Linked DNA regions of Variovorax paradoxus EPS. Each later gene encodes a partner of the first gene's protein in a complex. Links are inferred from orthologs where the notes say so. Each region holds a gene or a part of one and is shown in the gene's direction. Other genes may lie near its edges.

Region 1 (5,099 bases):
CAAGGAGCGGTATCACTCGCTCGACCTGTTGCTGATCGACGATGTGCAGTTCTTCGCCAACAAGGACCGCACGCAGGAAGAATTCTTCAACGCGTTCGAGGCCCTGCTCGCCAAGAAGTCGCACATCGTGATGACCAGCGACACCTACCCCAAGGGCCTGGCCGACATCCACGAGCGACTGGTTTCACGCTTCGATTCCGGCCTCACGGTGGCCATCGAGCCGCCCGAGCTCGAGATGCGCGTGGCCATTCTTATCAACAAGGCGCGCGCCGAATCGGCCGAGATGCCGGAAGAGGTCGCTTTCTTCGTTGCCAAGAACGTGCGCTCCAACGTGCGCGAGCTCGAAGGGGCGCTGCGCAAGATCCTGGCTTACTCGCGCTTCAACCAGAAGGAGATCTCGATCGCCCTGGCACGCGAGGCGCTGCGCGACCTGCTGTCGATCCAGAACCGGCAGATCTCGGTCGAGAATATCCAGAAGACGGTGGCCGACTACTACAAGATCAAGGTCGCCGACATGTACAGCAAGAAACGCCCGGCCAGCATTGCGCGGCCGCGGCAGATCGCGATGTACCTGGCCAAGGAGCTCACGCAAAAAAGCCTGCCGGAAATCGGCGAGCTGTTCGGCGGGCGCGACCACACGACGGTGCTGCACGCGGTGCGCAAGATCTCGGGCGAGCGCCAGCAGCTCACCGAGCTCAACCAGCAGCTGCACGTCCTCGAACAGACGCTCAAGGGCTGAAGCCGGATGTCATCAGAAATGCCCCTCGCGACAGCGGAGAATGGCGTCTTACAAGCTGATTCAAAGAGATAGAGAAGAGGAAGAAGACATGATCGTTTTGAAGGCAACCCAAGACAAGGTTCTTGCAGCGCTGCAGTCGGTGTCGGGCATCGTCGAGCGGCGCCACACGCTGCCGATCCTGGCGAACGTGCTGATCCGCAAGACCGGCGGCCAGCTCCAGCTGACCACCAGCGACCTCGAGATCCAGATCCGCACCACGGCCGAACTCGGCGGCGACGAAGGCAACTTCACCACCACCATCGGCGCGCGCAAGCTCATCGACATCCTGCGCACCATGCCGGCCGACCAGACCGTGAGCCTCGAATCGAGCGCGAGCAAGCTGGTGCTCAAGGGCGGCAAGAGCCGTTTCACGCTGCAGTCGCTGCCCGCCGAAGACTTTCCGCTGGTGCAGGAAGCCGCCAATTTCGGCCCCGTGTTCAGCGTGCCGCAAAAGACGCTGAAGGACCTGCTCTCGCAGGTCTCGTTCGCGATGGCCGTGCATGACATCCGCTACTACCTGAACGGCATCCTGTTCGTTGCCGAAGGCAAGCAACTGAGCCTCGTGGCCACCGACGGCCACCGCCTGGCGTTCTCCTCGGCCATGCTCGACGTCGAAGTGCCTCGGCAAGAAGTGATCCTTCCGCGCAAGACGGTGCTCGAAATGCAGCGCCTCCTGTCCGACGCCGAAGGCGCCATCGAGATGCAGTTCGCGAACAACCAGGCCAAGTTCAGCTTCGGCGGCATGGAGTTCGTCACCAAGCTGGTCGAGGGCAAGTTCCCCGACTACAACCGCGTGATCCCGAAGAACCACAAGAACACCGTCACGCTCGGCCGCGCGCCGCTCCTGGCCAGCCTGCAGCGCACCGCCATCCTGACCAGCGAGAAGTTCAAGGGCGTGCGCCTGAACATCGAGCCCGGCACGCTGCGCATCGCATCGAACAACGCCGAGCAGGAAGAAGCCCAGGACGAGCTCGACATCGACTACGGCGGCGACGCCATCGAGATCGGCTTCAACGTCACCTACCTGATCGACGCGCTGTCCAACATGGACCAGGACATGGTCAAGCTGGACCTGGCCGACTCCAACAGCTCGGCCTTGTTAACCATCCCCGAGAACGCATCTTTCAAGTACGTCGTGATGCCGATGCGTATCTAGCAGACGAACCACACAGCGCCTTGCGCAGACAACCCGCGGCCCTCCGCGGGTTTGCGCTTTCAAGAGGCGGCGAATTGAGTTCTTGAGAGCCCGAAAAATCACGTCGATGACGTGAGAGAGATAGAGGAATATCGAATGAGTGCAGAAGAAAACAAGCCCGAAGTCCCGCACACCGAGCCGGTCTACACGCCTGAAGTGCAGGTCGTCGCGCCCGAAGTCATCCTGGCCGACACCAGCTACGGCGAAGGCTCGATCACGATCCTGGAAGGGCTTGAAGCCGTGCGCAAGCGCCCCGGCATGTACATCGGCGATACCTCCGACGGCACGGGCCTGCACCATCTCGTGTTCGAAGTCGTGGACAACTCCATCGACGAAGCGCTGGCCGGCCATTGCGACGACATCGTCGTGACCATCCACAGCGACAACTCCATCTCGGTCACCGACAACGGCCGCGGCATCCCGACCGGCGTGAAGATGGACGACAAGCACGAGCCCAAGCGCTCGGCCGCCGAAATCGCGCTCACCGAACTGCACGCGGGCGGCAAGTTCAACCAGAACAGCTACAAGGTCTCGGGCGGCCTGCACGGCGTGGGCGTGTCCTGCGTGAACGCGCTGAGCATCAAGCTGCGCCTGATCGTGCGCCGCGAAGGCAAGATCCACGAACTCGAATTCAGCCGCGGCTTCGTGCAGAACCGCCTGCTCGAAACCGTGAACGGCTTCGAGGTCTCGCCCATGAAGATCATCGGCGACACCGACAAGCGCGGCACCGAAGTGCACTTCCTGCCGGACACGGAAATCTTCAAGGAAAACAACGATTTCCACTACGAGATCCTCTCCAAGCGCCTGCGCGAGCTGAGCTTTCTGAACAACGGCGTGCGCATCCGCCTGCTGGACGAGCGCACCGGCAAGGAAGACGACTTCTCGGGCGCCGGCGGCGTGCGCGGTTTTGTGGAATTCATCAACAAGGGCAAGACCGTCCTGCATCCGAACTCGTTCTATGCAGCGGGCGAGAAGCCGGCCGACACCTACGGCGGCATCCCCGGCACGCACATCGGCGTCGAAGTGGCGATGCAGTGGAACAGCGGCTACAACGAGCAGGTCCTCTGCTTCACCAACAACATCCCCCAGCGTGACGGCGGCACCCATCTCACCGGCCTGCGCGCCGCGATGACCCGCGTCATCAACAAGTACATCGAAGAGAACGAGTTCGCGAAAAAAGCGAAGGTCGAGGTCACCGGCGACGACATGCGCGAAGGCCTGTGCTGCGTGCTGAGCGTGAAGGTGCCCGAGCCCAAGTTCTCCAGCCAGACCAAGGACAAGCTGGTGTCCAGCGAAGTGCGCGCGCCGGTGGAAGACATCGTCGGCCGCCTGCTCACCGACTACCTGCAGGAGCGCCCGAACGACGCCAAGATCATCTGCGGCAAGATCGTCGAAGCCGCCCGCGCCCGCGAAGCCGCCCGCAAGGCCCGCGAAATGACGCGCCGCAAGGGCGTGCTCGACGGCATGGGCCTGCCCGGCAAGCTGGCCGACTGCCAGGAGAAAGATCCTGCCCTGTGCGAGGTCTACCTGGTGGAGGGAGACTCCGCCGGCGGCTCCGCCAAGCAGGGCCGCGACCGGAAGTTCCAGGCCATCCTGCCGCTGCGCGGCAAGATCCTGAACGTCGAAAAAGCGCGCTACGAGAAGCTGCTCACCAGCAATGAAATTCTCACGATGATCACCGCGCTGGGCACCGGCATCGGCCGCGCCGGCGCGACGACTGCGGGTGGCGGGGCCGACGACTTCAACGTCGCCAAGCTGCGCTACCACCGCATCATCATCATGACCGACGCCGACGTCGACGGTGCCCACATCCGCACGCTGCTGCTCACCTTCTTCTACCGGCAGATGCCGGAGCTGGTCGAGCGCGGCCACATCTACATCGCGCAGCCGCCGCTCTACAAGGTGAAGGTCGGCAAGGAAGAGCAGTACCTGAAGGACGGCCCCGCGCTCGACGCCTTCCTGCTCAAGGTGGCGCTGAAGGATGCGCGCATCGAGACCGGCGGCGCGAGCTCGACCACGCTCACCGGCGACACCCTGGCCGAACTGGCGCGCAAGCATCAGGTGGCCGAGTCCGTGATTGCGCGCCTGCGCAACTTCATGGACGCGGAGGCCCTGCGCGCCATCGCCGACGGCGTGGCGCTCGACCTGGACACCACGCCCGCCGCCGAAGCCTCGGCCGTCGCGCTGCAGGCCAAGCTGCGCGAACTCAACACGACCGGCATTCCGGCCGAGGTGAGCAACGAGTTCGACGCCCGCACCGACAAGCCGCTCCTGCGCATCAGCCGCCGCCACCACGGCAACATCAAGAGCAGCGTGATCACGCAGGACTTCGTGCATGGCGCCGATTACGCAGCGTTGGCAGAAGCAGCCAACACCTTCCGTGGCCTCTTGAGCACCGAAGGCGCGCTGGTCAAGCGCGGCGAGGGCGAGCGCGCCAAGGAAGAAAAGGTCGACGACTTCCGCCAGGCCATGAAGTGGCTCATCAGCGAAGCCGAACGCGCCACCTCGCGCCAGCGCTACAAGGGCCTGGGCGAAATGAACCCCGAGCAGCTGTGGGAAACCACCATGGACCCGACCGTGCGCCGCCTCCTTCGCGTGCAGATCGACGACGCGATCGAAGCGGATCGCGTGTTCACGATGCTGATGGGCGATGAGGTGGAGCCGCGGCGGGAGTTCATCGAGCAGAACGCATTGCGGGCGGCGAATATCGACGTTTGAGCGAGCGTCGCACGCATTTCCAGCGCAATTGCCGTAATCCCCTGCCGGGGATTGCGGCAATTTTTATTGCGGCAACGCTTCGCTTAAGACGATCGGCAAATCGTCATTTATTGGGGAAATTTTCCCCGAGAATTTCAGCCCCCGGCCTTGGAATTGCATGACGGCATGTTCGCCAATTGCCAATGATCCGTAAAGCCAGATCGAGTTTGAGTTTTTGCCTTCATAAATTACAGGTAGATTTCGAATGCCGGCTCAATTCTTATTGGCTTTCCGCGGATAACCGACAGCAGAATCCACGTAATTATTTCAGCAATGAAGCCAGTGTATGGTTTGGCATTCCTGGCTTTTCTGAGCGTCTTCTTCAACCATTCGGATTGGGTTTTCTGTAATTTTTCAGTTGCAGCGCAA
Region 2 (3,986 bases), 2.7 Mb from region 1 along the record:
GCGAAGCCCTTGCCGGGCGTGTTCGTGGCGGGAGAGATGCTCGATTGGGAAGCACCGACCGGCGGCTATCTGCTGACCGCATCGATGGCCAGTGGTGCGGCCGCAGCGCGCGGTGCAATCCAGAGGCTGGGCCTGTGAAGGCCTCGCGCCCGAGGATTTTTCGCTGAGATATTTGCAAGCTGCGTTTCACTTCGCATGGAGTGAAACGAGCGGCTGAAGAAGTTGACGAGCCTTACCCCTGGCACTGACTACGCAGTTAGGGCTGCTTGGTTCCCCACCTGACCCGGTTGGCCACTTCACCATGCAGGGAGGCCCGTCAGGCTGGATTCTAACCTCGTGGGATTTGCCCCCTTCGACGAGGCGTGAATGAAAATTTCGAGCGCACCGGTCGGGAAACAAGCGTGAAGTCGCCTCCCCGCGCCTTTTAGAATGCCCGCAATGTCTTATCTCGTGCTCGCTCGCAAGTTCCGTCCGAAAACCTTCGGTGAGATGGTCGGCCAGGGGCATGTGGTGCAAGCGCTCGAGAACGCACTGACCACGCAGCGCCTGCATCACGCCTATCTTTTCACCGGCACGCGGGGCGTGGGCAAGACCACGGTCTCGCGCATCCTGGCCAAGTCGCTCAACTGCCAGGGGCCGGACGGGCAGGGCGGCATCACCGCCACGCCGTGCGGCGTGTGCCAGGCCTGCCGGGACATCGATTCGGGCCGCTTCGTCGACTACACCGAGCTCGATGCGGCCTCCAATCGCGGCGTCGACGAAGTGCAGTCTCTGCTCGAGCAAGCCGTCTACAAGCCGGTGCAAGGGCGCTTCAAGGTCTTCATGATCGACGAAGTGCACATGCTCACCAACACCGCGTTCAACGCGATGTTGAAGACGCTCGAAGAGCCGCCCGAATACCTCAAGTTCGTGCTCGCGACCACCGATCCGCAGAAGGTGCCGGTCACGGTGCTCTCGCGCTGCCTGCAGTTCAATCTGCGGCCGATGGCGCCCGAGACGATCCTCGAACACCTCACGAGCGTGCTGCAGACCGAGCAGGTGCCGGCCGAGCCGCAGGCGTTGCGGCTCCTGGCGCGCGCAGCACGCGGCTCGATGCGCGATGCGCTCTCGCTCACCGACCAAGCCATTGCTTTCGGCAACGGCGAGCTGATCGAGACCGGCGTGCGCCAGATGCTCGGCAGCGTGGACCGCGGCCATGTGTTCAAGCTGATCGAGGCGCTCGCAGAGGGCGATGGCAAGACGGTGGTCGACACCTCCGAGGCGCTGCGCCGCGACGGCATGTCCGCCGCTTCCACGCTCGAAGAAATGACGTCGGTGCTGCAGGCCATGGCCGTGCTGCAGGCGGTGCCTTCGCGCGCGGAGTCCGCCGATTCGGCCACCGACCCGGACGCCGCCGACACCGCCCGCCTCGCGTCGCTGATGCCGGCCGACGAAACGCAACTGCTCTACAGCCTCTGCCTGCACGGCCGCGGCGAGCTGGGCCTGGCACCCGACGAATACGCCGCGCTCACCATGGTGCTGCTGCGGCTGCTGGCCTTCAAACCTTCCAACGCGGCCGCTTCGACGGCTACCCCGGAAAAAAAAACTCTGAATGAAGCGCAGGGCGCGGCGCAAAGGGCGCCGGCCCCGGTCGCTGCGCCTTCGCCTGCCCCCACACCCGTGGTCAGGCCCGCGGCCGAAACACCGCCTCCGACGGCGCCCACGCCGCCTGTGCCGGCTCCCGCTGCAGCATCGAATGCGCCGGCATCGGTTCCCGCCGGTCATCGTCTGGCCGTCGTCGACGAACCCATGCGGTCCTCGGATCACAGGCCTTCCTCCATGGACGCCCCCGCCAAGGTCGTCGGCATGCCGATCCGCGTGCAGCCCCCTCCCGGCCAGCGCGATGCGCCGCGCACCGACGAGCAACGCGGCCCGGCTGCGCCGATCCCGCCCAGCGAGGACGGCGACTTCTGGTACGCCACCGTCACCCAACTGGTCGCGGCCGAAAGCATCACGGCCCTCGCGCGCGAACTCGCATTGCAATCGCAGCTCGTGGGTCGCGACACCGACCAGTGGATCCTGCGCATCGAGCGCGAAACGCTCAACCAGCCGTCCAGCCGCGAGAAGCTGACCGCCGCGCTCAACGCGCTCGGCCACGACATGAAGCTCGCCATCGAGATCGGCGGCGTGGTCGACAGCCCCGCGCGCCGCAACCGGCATGCGGCCGAGGAACGCCAGCGGGTGGCCGAGGAGGCCATCCACAGCGACCCCGAGGTGCAGATGCTGATGCGCGACTTCGATGCGAAGATCGTCCCAGGAACGCTGCGGCCCGTCTGAGTCGGGCAGGGCAGTCACGTCTCTTATCCTTCACCCCTTTCTTCACCACACACACAGGACCAACGATGTTCAACAAAGGACAACTGGCCGGCCTCATGAAGCAGGCGCAGGCAATGCAGGACAACCTCAAGAAGGCCCAGGAAGAACTGGCGCACATCGAGGTCGAAGGCGAATCGGGCGCCGGTCTCGTGAAGGTCGTCATGACCTGCAAGCACGACGTCAAGCGCATCACCATCGACCCGAGCCTCTTGGCCGACGACAAGGACATGCTCGAAGACCTGGTGGCCGCCGCCTTCAACGCAGCAGTGCGCAAGGCCGAGGAAACCAGCGAGCAGAAGATGGGCAAGCTCACCGCAGGCATGCCGGGCCTCCCGCCTGGCATGAAGCTGCCGTTCTGAGCGATTGATGGCCGACGCCAGTTCGCTCGACGCCTTGGTCGATGCGCTGCGCCGCCTGCCCGGCGTCGGCGTGAAGTCGGCTTCGCGCATGGCGTTTCATTTGCTGCAGCACGACCGCGACGGCGCCCAGCTGCTGTCGCGCGCACTGCAGCAGGCAGCGGGCAACGTGCGGCACTGCGAACTCTGCAACACCTTCACGGAAGCACCGATCTGCAGCGTATGCATGGACTCGCGCCGCGATGGGACCAAGCTCTGCGTGGTCGAGACGCCCGCCGACCAGGCGGCGCTGGAGCGCACCGGCGCCTTCCGCGGCTATTACTTCGTGCTGATGGGCAAGCTCAGTCCGCTCGACGGCATCGGGCCTAAGGACATCGGCCTGCAGAAGTTGTTCGACCGCGCGCTCGACGGCACGGTGAGCGAAGTCATCCTCGCCACCAACTTCACCGCCGAGGGCGAGGCGACCGCGCATGTGATCGGGGAAGCGCTCAAGCAGCGCGGCCTCACCGTGACGCGTCTTGCGCGCGGCGTGCCGGCCGGCAGCGAGCTCGAGTACGTGGACCTCGGCACCATCGCGCACGCATTGGTCGACCGTCGATAACGCCATGACCCTTTCCCTGCTCACCATCGCCTACTGGTGCGTGTTCTGCGCCTGCGGCCTGCCGTACCTCGCGGCATGGATCGCGAAGGCCGGCGCCTTCGGCCCGCGCGACAACGTGCATCCGCGCGAATGGGCCGCGAAGCAAAGCGGCTGGCGTGCACGCGCCAACAGCGCGCAGGCCAACACCTTCGAAGGGCTGCCGTTCTTCATCGGCGCGGTGATCATTGCGCACCAGCTCGGCGCCAACCAGGCGCGGCTGGACATGCTGGCCGTGGCCTATGTCGTCTTGCGCGTGATCTATCTTGCGATCTACATCAAGGGCATCGGCGGCGTGCGCAGCGCGGTCTGGGCGCTCGCGTTCCTGGTCAACGTCGCGATTCTTTTCCTCGCGAAATAGGCCACCGCAGGCCATTCGGCAGAGAGCCCGTGGAGGCCTTCATGCTTACGTGGAAACCCGCACGGGATGACCCCGATGCAGGCAACGGGCGCGCACCCCTAAGCTCGATTCACTTCACAAGAATCAATGAGCCCGCAGGACCGCTTCATGCTGCATCGCAGAACCCTCATTTCCGCCTCCGCAGTCGCCGCCGCAGCGATTGCGCTGCCGCGGGTTTTTGCGCAAGCCAAGCTGGAAAAGACCAAGGTCTCCATCGCGGTCGGCGGCAAGGCCGCGT
Region 3 (4,046 bases), 1.6 Mb from region 1 along the record:
GCGCTCGAGCCGGCACGCGTCGTGGCCCGGTGCATCGAGCCTGCGCCAGAGAATGGAGGCGACGGTTTGCATGGCGCGGATGATGGCACCGGCATGCGGCGCCGCGCAAGCGCCATCGCTCAAAATGCCCCGCATGACGAAGGCTCTTTTCACCGCGCTCCTCGCTCCTCTGCTCACCCTGCTGGCGGGCAGCGCCGTGCATGCGGCGGCGCTGAAGGACGGCGACATCATCTTCCACACCTCGCGCTCGGCCCAGAGCGTGGCCGTGCAGCGCGCCACCGGCTCCCGCTACAGCCACATGGGCATCGTGCTGCTGCGGGACGGCAAGCCCTTCGTCTTCGAGGCGGTCGGTACCGTGCGCTACACGCCGCTCGCGCAATGGACGGCGCGCGGCAACGGCGGGCACTACGTGGTCAAGCGCCTGCGCGATGCCGACAAGCTGCTGACACCCGGCGCCATCGCCCGCTTGCACGCCCGCACCGCCGACTTCGCGGGCCGCCCCTACGACCTGACCTTCGAATGGTCGGACGGCCGCATCTACTGCTCCGAGCTCGTGTGGAAGCTCTACCAGCGCGCGCTGGGCGTGCGCATCGGCGAGCTGCAGAAGATCCGCGAGTTCAACTTGGCCGATGCGGCCGTGCGCGCCAAGATGCGCGAGCGTTACGGCGACAAGGTGCCGATGGACGAACCGGTGATCTCGCCCGTGGCGATGTTCGATTCGCCGCTGCTCGCGACCGTCGAAACGCGCTGACCGGCGACCGATTCCTGTGCCCCTCGGCGGGCGAAACCCCTCCGGTCGCGAGACAATCGTTTCCGTGAGTTCCCCGCCCCCCTCGACAGGCCCGATCCGCCGCATCGCCCACCTCGACATGGACGCCTTCTACGCGTCGGTCGAGCTGCTGCGCTATCCGCAGCTCAAGGGCCTGCCGGTGGTGATCGGCGGCGGGCGCCGCAGCGTCGACGAGGCCATCCGCAACCTGCCCGAAGGCGGCACGCTGGCCGACATTCCCGTCGATGCCTTCCCTCGGCTGAAGGACTACGCGGGCCGCGGCGTGATCACTACCGCCACCTATCCCGCGCGGCAGTTCGGCATCGGCTCGGCGATGGGGCTCATGAAGGCCGCCAAGCTGTGCCCGCAGGCGCTGATCCTGCCGGTCGATTTCGACGAATACCGGCGCTTCTCGCGCGCCTTCAAGCAGGTGATCCTGGAGATCGCGCCGCTCATGGAAGACCGCGGCGTCGACGAGGTGTACATCGACTTCACCGACGTGCCCGGCGGCCAGCGCGACGGCGGGCGCTCGCTGGCGCGGTTGATCCAGAAATCGATCCTCGATGCCACCGGCCTCACCTGCTCGGTCGGCGTCGCGCCCAACAAGCTCATCGCCAAGATGGCGAGCGAGTTCAACAAGCCCAACGGCATCTCGGTGGTCTACGAAGGCGATCTGGAGAGCCACATCTGGCCCCTGCCCTGCCGCAAGGTGAACGGCATCGGTCCCAAGGCCGACGAGAAGCTCAAGCGCTTCGGCATAGAGACCGTCGGCCAACTCGCGGCGCGCGATCGCGACTGGCTGATCCAGAACTTCGGCAAGGCCACCGGCGCATGGATGCACGAGGTGTCCTGGGGCCGCGACGACCGGCCGGTGGTGACCGAGAGCGAGCCCGTCTCGATGAGCCGCGAGACCACCTTCGACCGCGACCTGCACGCGGTGCGCGACCGCGCCGAGCTGGGCGCGATCTTCACGCACCTGTGCGAGAAGGTCGCCGAAGACCTGCAGCGCAAGGGCTACGTGGGCAAGACCATCGGCATCAAGCTGCGCTACGACGATTTCAAGATCGCCACGCGCGACCAGACCATCGACCGCTTCACCGCCGACGGCAAGACCATCCGGCAGGTCGGCGGGCTGTGCCTGAAGCGCGTGCCGCTGGAGCGGCCGCTGCGCTTGCTGGGCGTGCGCGTGGGCGCACTGGCAAAGGCCGGCAGCCCGGAAGCGCTGGCGCCCACGGGCGCAGCGCGCTCGACGACGGCAGAGCCGGCTGCGACCACCGCGTCGCTCTTCTGAAGAAGCCGCAGTGATCCAACGCTGGCTCCGGCGCCTCGCATTCACGCTGCTGGGGTTCGTGCTCGCGGTCGCGCTGTATGTGGCCGTGGCCTTCGCGCTGGTGCTGTGGCCGGCCAATGCAACGCCGCCCGCGGAGGCCCCCGCCATCGAAGCCTGGGTGCTGAGCAACGGCGTGCACACCGACCTCGTGTTCCCGGTGCGCTCGACCACGGTCGATTGGCGGCAGCTCTTTCCGCTCGCCGACTTCAAGGCCGTGCCGCCCGATGCCGAGTTCATCGCCATCGGCTGGGGCGACCGCGAGTTCTATCTGCACACGCCCACCTGGGCCGACCTGACGGCCTCGCGCGCCTTCGGTGCGCTCGCGGGCGGCAACCGGGCGCTGATGCATGTGACTTACCTGCAGCGTGCGCAGATGCGGCGCGGAGCCTTCAAGCTGCCGCTCTCGCAGGCGCAGTACGCGCAGCTCGTGGCCTACGTGCGCGCGTCGCTGCCCTCAGGCCGCGCGACGCCGATCGCCGGTGCGCACTACGACAGCCAGGATGCCTTCTACGAAGCCGAAGGCGGCTACAACCTCTTCGAGACCTGCAACACCTGGACCGGCCGCGGCCTGCGAAGCGCGGGCGTCAGGACCGGCCGCTGGACGCCGTTCGACTTCAACGTCGTGTGGCACCTGCAACCCGCAACGCCCTGAGCATCGGGGGTTCAGTCCAGCCCATCGAAGTCCGCATCGTCGGGGCCGATGTGCGCGGGCGAGCGCCAGCCCGCATCGCGCATCGAACGCGCCACCTGGTGCTCGACGCCCATCAGCACCGCGAACAGCGCCATGCGCACCGGGATGCCGTTGTCGGTCTGCCGGAAGATCGCCAGCCGCGGATCGTGGTTGAGGTCGATGCTCAGGTCGTTCGCGCCCGGGCGCCCGTCGCGCGGCAGCGGATGCATGAGGATGGTGTCGGGCTTGCAGAGCGTGTCCACCAGCGCCTTTCGGATCTGGAACTCGGGCGTGTAGCCCTCGATCTCCTCGCCCGCGAAGCGCTCCTTCTGGATGCGGGTGGCGTACACCACGTCGGCGCCGCGCAGGCCCTCCTCGAGCGACTGGGTCTGCTCGATCACGTGGCCATTGCGCGCCACCAGGTCCAGCAGGTAGGCCGGCATCTCGAGCGACGGCGGCGCGATGAGCGTGAATTTCAGGCCCCGGTAGAGCGACAGCAGGCGGATCAGCGAATGCACCGTGCGGCCGTACTTCAGGTCGCCGACCATCGCCACGTGCGTGCCGTCGACCAGCTTGCCCATGCGCGAGAACTCGCGCTGGATCGTGTACAGGTCAAGGATGGCCTGGCTCGGATGCTCGCCCGGCCCGTCGCCGGCATTGATGACCGGGATGTTGGTGGCCCGCGCGAATTCGGCCACCGAGCCCTGCTCGGGATGGCGCACCACCAGCGCATCGACGTAGCCGCTCATCACACGGCTGGTGTCGTAGATCGATTCGCCCTTGGCCATCGAGGAGAAGGTGAATCCCGTGGTGTCGCAGACCGTGCCGCCGAGCCGGCAGAACGCCGCGCCGAAGCTCACGCGGGTGCGGGTGCTGGCCTCGAAGAACAGGCTGCCGAGCACCGCGCCTTCGAGCACGCGCGTGACCTTCTGGCGCCGCGCGATCGGCTGCATGACATCGGCCACCTGGAACAGGGCCTCGAGGCTGTCGCGGTCGAACTGCGCGACCGACAACAGGTGCGGCCGCCCCTCCGCCGCAATGCGCTGCGCCAGGGGCCGATCGTCCGCGCCGGTGGTTGCCTGCGCCTCGCGCTGCAGGATTTCGGCGACGAACTTCCCCACCATTTCGGGCATGGCCCGCGACTCGCCGGAGTCGGCGGGCAGCAACCAGGTGTCGAGCGCCCGGCGGCGGACACCCAGGCGCTCGGAGAACGCATCGCGGGTGAGATTGAGGCGGCGCATGGCGTCGCGCAGGATGTCTTGTTGCTGGCTCATGGA

What was found. The genes of interacting proteins can lie anywhere in the genome.
Region 2: the proteins of dnaN (region 1) and dnaX are in contact, whole or in part, in a cryo-EM structure (PDB 8GIZ), measured with the Escherichia coli proteins. The link is inferred for Variovorax paradoxus EPS from one-to-one orthologs.
Region 3: the proteins of dnaN (region 1) and VARPA_RS07100 are in contact, whole or in part, in a solved structure (PDB 1OK7), measured with the Escherichia coli proteins. The link is inferred for Variovorax paradoxus EPS from one-to-one orthologs.

What each region holds. Positions count from the first base shown.
Region 1 is NC_014931.1:729-5,827, forward strand. What follows is about bases 1-2,880. They hold dnaN (DNA polymerase III subunit beta), read left to right. Parts: upstream 1-827; coding sequence 828-1,934; downstream 1,935-2,880. Other genes in these bases: dnaA (chromosomal replication initiator protein DnaA), read left to right, coding at 1-739; gyrB (DNA topoisomerase (ATP-hydrolyzing) subunit B), read left to right, coding at 2,070-2,880. Outside these bases: more of gyrB, read left to right, coding at 2,881-4,691. UniProt on the Escherichia coli protein: Confers DNA tethering and processivity to DNA polymerases and other proteins. Acts as a clamp, forming a ring around DNA (a reaction catalyzed by the clamp-loading complex) which diffuses in an ATP-independent manner freely and bidirectionally along dsDNA.
Region 2 is NC_014931.1:2,719,639-2,723,624, forward strand. The notes cover bases 1-2,877. They hold dnaX (DNA polymerase III subunit gamma/tau), read left to right. Parts: upstream 1-438; coding sequence 439-2,316; downstream 2,317-2,877. Other genes in these bases: VARPA_RS12545 (TIGR03862 family flavoprotein), read left to right, coding at 1-138; VARPA_RS12555 (YbaB/EbfC family nucleoid-associated protein), read left to right, coding at 2,382-2,714; recR (recombination mediator RecR), read left to right, coding at 2,722-2,877. In the rest of the region: more of recR, read left to right, coding at 2,878-3,312; VARPA_RS12565 (MAPEG family protein), read left to right, coding at 3,317-3,709; VARPA_RS12570 (ABC transporter substrate-binding protein), read left to right, coding at 3,857-3,986. UniProt on the Escherichia coli protein: Part of the beta sliding clamp loading complex, which hydrolyzes ATP to load the beta clamp onto primed DNA to form the DNA replication pre-initiation complex.
Region 3 is NC_014931.1:1,578,727-1,582,772, reverse strand. The notes cover bases 1-2,937. They hold VARPA_RS07100 (DNA polymerase Y family protein), read left to right. Parts: upstream 1-815; coding sequence 816-2,060; downstream 2,061-2,937. Other genes in these bases: VARPA_RS07090 (aspartate carbamoyltransferase), read right to left, coding at 2,763-2,937; VARPA_RS07095 (TIGR02117 family protein), read left to right, coding at 2,071-2,751; VARPA_RS07105 (YiiX family permuted papain-like enzyme), read left to right, coding at 134-751; VARPA_RS07110 (putative glycolipid-binding domain-containing protein), read right to left, coding at 1-135. In the rest of the region: more of VARPA_RS07090, read right to left, coding at 2,938-4,043. UniProt on the Escherichia coli protein: Poorly processive, error-prone DNA polymerase involved in translesion repair and untargeted mutagenesis. Copies undamaged DNA at stalled replication forks, which arise in vivo from mismatched or misaligned primer ends.